Regions from separate parts of the Serratia sp. LTN-2 genome, predicted to be linked through region 1. Evidence: predicted binding sites of a transcription regulator. Region 1 holds the regulator's gene; each other region holds the start of a gene.
What was found. Region 1 encodes PurR, which represses purine synthesis genes. Its sites were predicted from a motif close to CANGCAAACGTTTGCNTG; they were not measured.
Positions count from the first base shown of each region.

Region 2: purM (phosphoribosylformylglycinamidine cyclo-ligase) is a predicted target of PurR. The motif match lies at 1,488-1,505, and genes of this name have one in related genera.
Region 3: purT (formate-dependent phosphoribosylglycinamide formyltransferase) is a predicted target of PurR. The motif match lies at 1,836-1,853, and genes of this name have one in related genera.

Region 1 covers NZ_JCAXDO010000011.1:105,329-108,605, forward strand. The annotation lists gene sodB (superoxide dismutase [Fe]) at 1-550, shown strand, start outside; gene cydH (cytochrome bd-I oxidase subunit CydH) at 613-702, opposite strand; gene purR (HTH-type transcriptional repressor PurR) at 1,027-2,052, shown strand; gene punR (DNA-binding transcriptional activator PunR) at 2,049-2,993, opposite strand; gene punC (purine nucleoside transporter PunC) at 3,117-3,277, shown strand, end outside.
Region 2 covers NZ_JCAXDO010000007.1:211,427-214,703, forward strand. The annotation lists gene purN (phosphoribosylglycinamide formyltransferase) at 1-365, opposite strand, end outside; gene purM (phosphoribosylformylglycinamidine cyclo-ligase) at 365-1,402, opposite strand; gene upp (uracil phosphoribosyltransferase) at 1,658-2,284, shown strand; gene uraA (uracil permease) at 2,492-3,277, shown strand, end outside.
Region 3 covers NZ_JCAXDO010000001.1:582,853-586,129, forward strand. The annotation lists gene dbpA (ATP-dependent RNA helicase DbpA) at 1-1,305, opposite strand, end outside; gene cspE (transcription antiterminator/RNA stability regulator CspE) at 1,453-1,662, opposite strand; gene purT (formate-dependent phosphoribosylglycinamide formyltransferase) at 1,909-3,087, shown strand; gene AC6BYQ_RS02690 (YoaH family protein) at 3,122-3,277, opposite strand, start outside.

The DNA.
Region 1 (3,277 bases):
TGAGAAAAACGCGCTCGAGCCGCACATCTCCGCCGAAACCCTGGAATACCACTACGGCAAACACCACAACACCTACGTGGTTAACCTGAACAACCTGGTGAAAGGCAGCGAGTTCGAGGGCAAATCGCTCGAAGAGATCATCAAGACCTCTAACGGCGGCGTGTTCAACAACGCGGCGCAGGTGTGGAACCACACCTTCTACTGGCACTGCCTGTCGCCACAGGGCGGCGGTGAACCGCAGGGCGAACTGGCGGCGGCGATCGTCAAGTCCTTCGGCTCTTTCGCTGCGTTCAAAGAGCAGTTCACCGATGCCGCCGTGAAAAACTTCGGCGCCGGCTGGACCTGGCTGGTGAAAAAACCGGACGGCGCGCTGGCGATCGTCAACACCTCTAACGCGGCAACCCCGCTGACCGGTGAAGACAAACCGCTGCTGACCGTTGACGTGTGGGAACACGCGTATTACATCGATTACCGCAATGCGCGTCCAAAATACCTGGAAAACTTCTGGGCGTTGGTCAACTGGACCTTCGCAGCGGAAAACCTAGCGTAAGCACCGGTTTCTGATGTGACGAGGCGCAGCCAAGCTGCGCCTTTTTTAGCGCCGGAGGGAAATCAGTTCAACGCGGCAACGAAGCTGAAAGCGATAATGACCGCCAGCGCGCAAACGGTGGTGAACAGCGACATCTTCAATTCGGTATCCATGACAACTCCTTTAAAATGGGCTTTCCTAAGGATAAAAGGCGTACAATTAGTACGTCAAATCATTTTCCCACAGTTCGCCGATAAAATCTTGTTATCATTTCCCGGTTTATAATATCGATTACCTCTTCCACTTTTGCTCAATATGCGACAAAATTCGCAGTTCACAACTGCGTACCGGCATCCATGCCCCTCCTGATTAAGCGCTGAAGACTTCAACACACTAAAAACTCAGTTTTCGCTTCTCTGGAGAAGGATCTACGTAGGCAAACGATTAACATCACACTTACATGCTGTAAACATGTGAGTTCAGGAGTCATTCCTTACATGGCAACGATTAAAGATGTGGCCAAACGCGCGGGCGTTTCCACCACCACCGTTTCGCACGTCATCAATAAGACTCGTTTCGTCGCCGAAGAGACCAAAGCGGCCGTGTGGGCCGCCATCAAAGAACTGCACTACTCGCCGAGCGCCGTGGCGCGCAGCCTGAAAGTCAATCACACCAAGTCGATCGGCCTGCTGGCCACCTCGAGTGAAGCCCCCTACTTCGCCGAAGTGATCGAAGCGGTGGAAAACAGTTGCTACAGCAAAGGCTACACCCTGATCCTGTGCAACTCGCACAACAACCTGGACAAACAGCGCGCCTACCTGGCGATGCTGGCGCAAAAGCGCGTCGACGGCCTGCTGGTGATGTGTTCCGAATACCCGGATCAGCTGCTGGGCATGCTGGAAGACTACCGTAACATCCCGATGGTGGTGATGGACTGGGGCGCGGCGCGCGGCGACTTCACCGACACCATCATCGATAACGCCTTCGAAGGCGGCTATCTGGCCGGCCGTTACCTGATAGAACGCGGCCACCGCGATATCGGCGCCATCCCGGGCCAGCTGTCGCGCAATACCGGCGGCGGCCGTCATCAAGGCTTTATGAAGGCGCTGCAGGAAGCGCAGATCGACATTCGCGAAGAGTGGATCGTGCAGGGCGACTTCGAGCCGGAATCCGGTTACAAGGCGATGCACCAGATCCTGTCGCAAAAACAGCGGCCGACTGCGGTATTCTGCGGCGGCGACATCATGGCGATGGGCGCCATCTGCGCCGCCGACGAACTGGGGCTGCGGGTGCCGCAGGATATTTCCGTAATCGGCTACGACAACGTGCGCAACGCCCGCTACTTCACCCCGGCGCTGACCACCATTCATCAGCCGAAAGAACGCCTGGGCGAAATGGCCTTCACCATGCTGCTGGATCGCATCATCAGCAAGCGCGAAGAGTCGCAGGTGATCGAAGTGCATCCGAAGCTGATCGAACGCCGCTCGGTCGCCGATGGCCCGTTCATCGACTACCGCCGCTAATCCCCTGAGCCGGAAGCCTGCACGGCTTCCGGTGCCGCCTCGCTCAGCCACTCCTGATTCAGCGTCTCCCCATCGCCCAGATACGCCAGTAGCCAACTCATCGCCGGTGACGGTTTATCCTGCTGCCAGGTCAGGCAGCAAGGGCTGGCGGGAAACGGCTGCTGCAGCTGCAACGCCTTCAGCTCACCGCGCTGCACCAGCGGCAGCGCCCGATGTGCCGGCATCATGCCGACGCACAGCCCGGCGCACAAACAGTCGAGCGCCGACGTCCAGTCCGGCACCACCAGCCGCCGCTGGTTATCCAGCGTCCAGGTGACGCGCTTGGGCAAATTGCGCGAGGTGTCCTCCAGACAAAGCGAAGGGTACGGCCGCAACTGATCGTCGTGCAGCGGCCCCGCCAGCTGCGCCAGCGGGTGTTGCGGGCTGACTACGCACAGCCAGTTCATATAGCCCATGTCGCGGAAGGCAAAACCGCCGCCGACCGGCACCGCACGCGTGGCACCGATCGCCATGTCCGCCCTGCCGTCCGCCAGCGCATCCCAGACGCCGTTGAACACCTCGGGTTGCAGCATCAACTCGACGTCGGGGAAATGGCGGTAGAAATCCAGTACCAGCTGGCGGCTGCGCTGCGGTTTGACGATGATATCCACCGCGATATTCAGCTGACCGCGCCAACCGTTGGCCACCTGCTGACAGTGCCGGCGGGTGTCGAGCATTTTTTTGATAACAGCTCGCGCATCCTTGATAAACAACGCACCGGCCGGCGTCAGCTCCACATCGCGGTGACGCCGCTCAAACAGCGGCACCGCCAGCCATTGCTCCAGCTGCCGCACGGTATAACTCACCGCCGACGGCACCCGGTGCAGCTCCTGCGCCGCCGCGCTGAAACTGCCGGTGCGCGCTACCGCGTCGACGACTTCAAGTGAATATTCAGACCACATCGCTTTGCCTTCAATTTTTTTAACAGCACTTTGCAAATATTACCGTTTCACAAGCAGAGATCCAGCCGGATACACTGGCCGGCGCTAAAAACCTGCGACACTAAAATATTAACGAGAAATACCATGCGAAATTCTTTTGGCTTTATGTTCTACCTCGCCGGCCTGAGCATGTTGGGTTATCTGGCGACCGATATGTATCTGCCTGCCTTCGGCGCCATGCGCGAAGAACTGCAAATCTCCGCCGGCGCCGTGAGCGCCAGCCTGAGCATCTTCCTGGCCGGCTT
Region 2 (3,277 bases), on a different contig from region 1:
TGCGTATGCAGCCCTGGGTATTTCGGCAGCAGGGAAGGGTGGATGTTCAGCATGCGGCCGGCATAACGCTGCACGAACTGCGGGCTGAGGATGCGCATATAACCGGCCAGCACCACCAGATCGGGCTGATGTTGGTCGATAGCGTCCGCCAGCGCGGCGTCGAACGCCGCGCGATCGGCGTAAGCCTTGGCATCCAGCGCCTGGGCGGCGATGCCCGCCGCTTCGGCGCGTTGCAGGCCGTAAGCCTGCGCCTTGTTGCTGAACACCGCCACGATTTCGGCGGCGATGCGGCCCTGCTGGCAGGCGTCAATCAGCGCCTGGAGATTGCTCCCCTGGCCGGAGACCAACACCACGATCTTTTTCATCAGTTGATGACCACTTGTTGTTCGTCGGAAGAGGCGGTCAGTTTACCGATTTTCCACGCTTTTTCACCTGCCGCGGTCAGCAGCGTGATGGCCGCTTCCACTTCGGCTTCCGGCAGGGCGATAACCATGCCTACGCCGCAGTTGAAGGTGCGGTACATTTCATGACGGCTGACGTTGCCGGCCTGCTGCAGCCAGGTGAACACCGCCGGCCACTGCCAGCTGGCTTCGTCGATCACCGCCTGCATGCCTTCCGGCAGCACGCGCGGAATGTTTTCCCAGAAGCCGCCGCCGGTGAGGTGAGCGATGGCGTGGACGTCCGCCTTCTCGATCAGCTCCAGCACGGACTTCACGTAAATCTTGGTCGGTGCCAGCAGGTGGTCGGCCAGCGGCTTGCCTTCCAGCTGGGTGGCGGTCGGATCGGTGTTGCTCACTTCCAGGATCTTGCGCACCAGCGAGTAACCGTTGGAGTGCGGGCCGGAAGCGCCCAGAGCGATCAGCGCGTCGCCGGACTGCACTTTGCTGCCGTCGATGATCTCGGATTTTTCGACCACGCCGACGCAGAAACCGGCCACGTCGTAGTCTTCGCCGTGGTACATGCCCGGCATTTCAGCGGTTTCGCCGCCCACCAACGCACAGCCGGACTGTTTGCAGCCTTCGGCGATGCCGGTGATCACGCTGGCCGCAGTGTCTACGTCCAGTTTGCCGGTGGCGTAGTAGTCGAGGAAGAACAGCGGCTCGGCGCCCTGAACCACCAGATCGTTGACGCACATCGCCACCAGATCGATGCCGATAGTGTCGTGGCGTTTCAGATCCATCGCCAGACGCAGCTTGGTGCCCACGCCGTCGGTACCGGAAACCAGCACCGGCTCGCGGTATTTCTGCGGCAACGCACACAGGGCGCCAAACCCGCCCAGACCGCCCATCACTTCCGGGCGACGGGTCTGTTTAACTACACCTTTGATGCGGTCTACCAATGCGTTGCCTGCATCGATATCGACACCTGCGTCTTTATAGCTGAGAGAGGTTTTGTCGGTCACTGCGCGATTCCCCACGACGATTTGCGGTTTGAAAACTGTGCTTCCGATGTTGATTCCGGAATAAGGCGCGGCAATTCTAACAGCGCAGGCAAACGTTTGCGAGCGGCTTGTGAACCGGCTCCGCTTTTTCGTCATCTATACTGATATTCAAACTTTTGTTGATCCCGATCGGGCTATTGTGGGTGGCGCGGCGAAAAAAAGGAGGTATAATCCCGCGATTTTTTTGGCCGCAACCACCTTAATAGGAGAAAAATGATGAAGATCGTTGAGGTGAAACACCCGCTGGTAAAACACAAGCTTGGCCTGATGCGCGAAAATGACATCAGCACCAAACGCTTCCGTGAGCTGGCCTCAGAAGTGGGTAGTTTACTGACCTATGAAGCGACCGCCGATCTGGAGACGGAAAAAGTCACCATCGAAGGCTGGTGCGGGCCAGTTGAAGTGGAACAGATCAAAGGGAAAAAGATTACCGTGGTGCCTATCCTGCGCGCAGGCCTGGGCATGATGGAAGGGGTGCTGGAGCACGTGCCGAGCGCGCGCATCAGCGTGGTGGGCGTTTACCGCGACGAAGAAACCCTGGAGCCGGTGCCGTACTTCCAGAAGCTGGTTTCCAACATCGAAGAGCGCATGGCGCTGGTCGTCGACCCGATGCTGGCCACCGGCGGTTCGATGATCGCCACTATCGATCTGCTGAAAAAAGCCGGCTGCCACAGCATCAAGGTGCTGGTGCTGGTGGCGGCGCCGGAAGGCATCGCCGCGCTGGAGAAAGCGCACCCGGACGTTGAGCTGTACACCGCTTCCATCGATCAGTGCCTGAACGACAAGGGCTACATCGTGCCTGGCCTGGGCGATGCGGGCGACAAGATATTTGGTACCAAGTAAACATTTGAGCCGACTTAACGAGTCGGCTTTTTTATGCTCTTCGTCCTTCAAGCTACAGCGTTGTTGGCTGCAGGCAATAACCCCAGTCACTTATTTGATATAAGCTCCTGGGGATTATTGCCCTGGCCGCCTGGCTGTAACCTGAAATCCATTGAGCATAGACAATTCAGCTTGCATAACGATTAATGACTCAGAGGAAAAGCACACATGACCCGTCGCGCCATCGGCGTCAGCGAGCGCCCGCCGCTGCTCCAGACCATTCCGCTCAGCTTCCAGCACCTGTTCGCCATGTTCGGCGCCACCGTGCTGGTGCCTATCTTGTTCAAGATCAACCCGGCGACCGTACTGCTGTTCAACGGTATCGGCACGCTGCTGTATCTGTTCATCTGTAAAGGCAAGATCCCGGCCTATCTCGGTTCCAGCTTCGCGTTTATCTCGCCGGTGCTGCTGCTGTTGCCGCTCGGTTACGAAGTGGCGTTGGGCGGTTTCATCATGTGCGGCGTGCTGTTCTGCCTGGTGGCGCTGATCGTGAAAAAGGCCGGCACCGGCTGGCTGGACGTGATGTTCCCGCCAGCGGCGATGGGGGCGATCGTTGCCGTCATCGGCCTGGAGTTGGCGGGCGTGGCGGCCAACATGGCGGGGCTGCTGCCGGCGGAAGGCGCCAGCGCCGACTCGACCACCATCACCATTTCTCTGGTGACGCTGGCGGTCACGGTGCTCGGCTCGGTGCTGTTCCGCGGCTTCCTGGCGATTATTCCGATCCTGATCGGCGTGCTGGTGGGCTATGCGCTGTCGTTCTTCATGGGCGTGGTGGATTTGACCCCGATCCGCGAGGCGCACTGGTTCGCACTGCCGACCTTCTACACCCCGCGCTTTGAGTGGTTCGCCATCTTCACCATCCTCCCGGCGGCGCTGGTGGTGATCGCCGAGCACGTCGGGCATCTGGTGGTGACCGCCAACATTGTGAAAAAAGATCTGATCCGCGATCCGGGA
Region 3 (3,277 bases), on a different contig from region 1:
GGCCTTGCGAATAGCGACATAGGCGTGCACCGGGAACATGTCGATCTTGCCCACTTCCGCCGCCGTCAGCCCGGCGTCGCCGGTCAACGCGCCAAGGATATCGCCGGGACGGATTTTCGCCTTACGGCCGCCGTCGATGCACAGCGTCACCATCTCCGCCTCCAGCGAACCGCTCGCCGCCCCGCTCAGCTCGGACACCGGCGCCCAATCGACGCTCATCTGCAGATAATCTTCAATCGCGTGCGCCCGCGCCATTTCCTGCGGCGTGCACAGGCTGACCGCCAGTCCGCTCAGGCCGGCGCGGCCGGTGCGGCCAATGCGGTGCACATGCACTTCGGGATCGAACGCCAGCTCGTAGTTAACCACCAGCTCCAGCTCTTTGATATCCAGGCCGCGAGCGGCGACGTCGGTGGCCACCAACACCCGGCAACTGCGGTTGGCGAAACGTACCAACACCTGATCGCGATCGCGCTGCTCCAGATCGCCATGCAGCGCCAGTGCGCTGATGTTGCGGGCCTCCAGGGCTTCAAGCACCGTCTGGCAATCGCGCTTGGTATTGCAGAACACCACGCAGGACGCGGGTTGATGATGGCGAATCGCCGACACCAGCAGCGCCGGGCGCTGATCGCGGGTGGTCTCATAGAAGCGTTGTTCGATGGAAGTCTGCGCTTCGCCATCGTCCACCTCGACGCTCAGCGGCTGGCGCTGAACGCGCTCGCTGATGCGCTCGATGCCCGCCGGATAAGTGGCGGAGAACAGCAACGTCTGGCGCTGCGGCGGCGTGTAGCTGATAACATCGTCGATATCGTCGGCAAACCCCATGTCCAGCATGCGATCGGCCTCGTCCAGCACCAGCATTTTCAGCTCGTCCAACTGCAGCGTTTTCTTGCGCAGGTGCTCCTGGATACGGCCCGGCGTCCCCACCACGATGTGTGGCGCATGCACCAGCGAATCGAGCTGTGGCCCCAACGGCTGGCCGCCGCACAGCGTCAGGATCTTGATGTTCTGCGTGAAACGCGCCAGGCGGCGCAGCTCTTTGCTGACCTGATCGGCCAGCTCGCGGGTCGGGCAAAGCACCAGCGCCTGTGTGGCGACCTGACCGACGACGATGCTGTTCAGCAGGCCAATGCCGAACGCCGCCGTTTTACCGCTGCCGGTTTTCGCCTTGGCGCGCACGTCCCGCCCTTGCAGGATGGCGGGCAACGCGGCGGCCTGCACCGGCGTCATTTCGGCGTACCCCAGTTCGTTGAGGTTGGCCAACTGTTCGGCTGGCAGCGGCAGGGAAGAAAAAGAAACTGTGCTCACGGCGATAACTCTTATATGGCGAATGAAATGGCGGCGCGCCCGCAGGTTGGCGCCGAATCAGCGGTAAATGATAACAGAGATGGGCGGCGTTACGGGCTGCGGGCATAAAAAAACCCGCCGGCGGCGGGTTTCTTGGCAACGCTGTCGTTAAATAGCAACGACGTTGGCTGCAGCCGGGCCACGTTGGCTGTCCTGGATGGAGAACTCAACCTGCTGGCCTTCAGCCAGGGTCTTGAAACCATCGCTAACGATAGCGGAAAAATGCACGAAAACGTCTTTAGAGCCATCGGCAGGGGTAATGAAGCCGAAACCTTTGCTTTCGTTGAACCATTTAACGTGACCAGTGATCTTGCTCATTTGTGTTTCCTTTACTTGATAAACCTGCCTTGACGGCACGAGACGCGAAAACCTTGTGATAAGTAGGCCTTCTTTCGCCGTCGGTTATTAACGCATAATCGCCCATGCAGGGCAAATATTTCTGCTCGTTATAAAAACAGTCAGTTAGCAACAAAACTGGCGCGACGGCTGTGCACGCAATCGTTTTCGTATATACTGCCCGCCGATCATCAATCCGCTTACTTTCACCGATCCAGGTACGAAACTATGTTAACGATTGGAACCGCCCTGCGCCCTTCCGCCACCCGCGTCATGTTGCTCGGCTCCGGCGAGTTGGGCAAAGAAGTCGCCATTGAATGCCAGCGCCTAGGTCTGGAAGTGATCGCCGTCGATCGCTACGCCGATGCGCCCGCCATGCATGTGGCGCACCGCAGCCACGTCATCAATATGCTGGACGGCGACGCGCTGAAAGCCGTTATCGAACAAGAACGGCCGGACTATATCGTTCCCGAAATCGAAGCGATCGCCACCGCCATGCTGGTGGAGCTTGAACATCAAGGGCACCGCGTCGTGCCCTGCGCCGAAGCCACGCGCCTGACCATGAACCGCGAAGGCATTCGCCGTCTGGCGGCGGAAGATCTCGGTTTGCCCACCTCGAGCTATCGCTTTGCCGACAGCGAGGCCGCCTTCCGCCAGGCGGTTGAACATATCGGCTACCCGTGCATCGTCAAACCGGTGATGAGCTCCTCCGGTAAAGGCCAAAGCCTGATCCGCACGCCCGACCAGTTGCAACAGGCCTGGGATTATGCCCAACAGGGCGGCCGGGCCGGCGGCGGCAGAGTGATCGTCGAAGGGCTGGTAAGATTTGACTTTGAAATTACGCTGCTGACCATCAGCGCAGTGGATGGCGTGCATTTCTGCGAGCCGATCGGGCATCGTCAGGAAGACGGAGATTATCGCGAATCCTGGCAGCCGCAGCGCATGTCGGCCACGGCGCTGAACCGCGCTCAGGCGATCGCGGAGAAAGTCGTGAAAGCCCTGGGCGGTTTCGGCCTGTTCGGCGTGGAGCTGTTCGTCTGTGGCGACGACGTGATCTTCAGCGAAGTGTCGCCACGCCCGCATGATACCGGCATGGTCACGTTGATTTCACAGGATCTGTCCGAGTTCGCCCTGCACGTTCGCGCGTTTCTCGGCTTGCCGATCGGCGCCATTCGCCAGTTCGGCCCTTCTGCCTCGGCGGTGATCCTGCCGCAGCTCACCAGCAGCGATGTGCGTTTCAGCGGGTTGGAAAACGCATTGCGCGGGCACAACCAGCTGCGTCTGTTCGGCAAACCGGAAATCGCCGGGCAACGCCGTCTTGGCGTTGCGCTGGCCACCGCGGACACCACTGAACACGCGGTGGAGCGAGCGAAGCAGGCCGCCGCCGCCGTGGCGGTTGAAAGCTGAAACTGACGGGGCCGCTTACGCGGCCCCGATAACATCAATAATCTTCGTCTTCTTCGGCATCGTCATCCCGCGATGCATCCGGCGCGACTTCATGCTGCTCGTCTTCATCATCGTCATCGAACAATACTGCAACCTGAGCGCCCTGATGCTTCTCACGAATTTCCTGCGCAACGCGAGCAATGGCTTCACC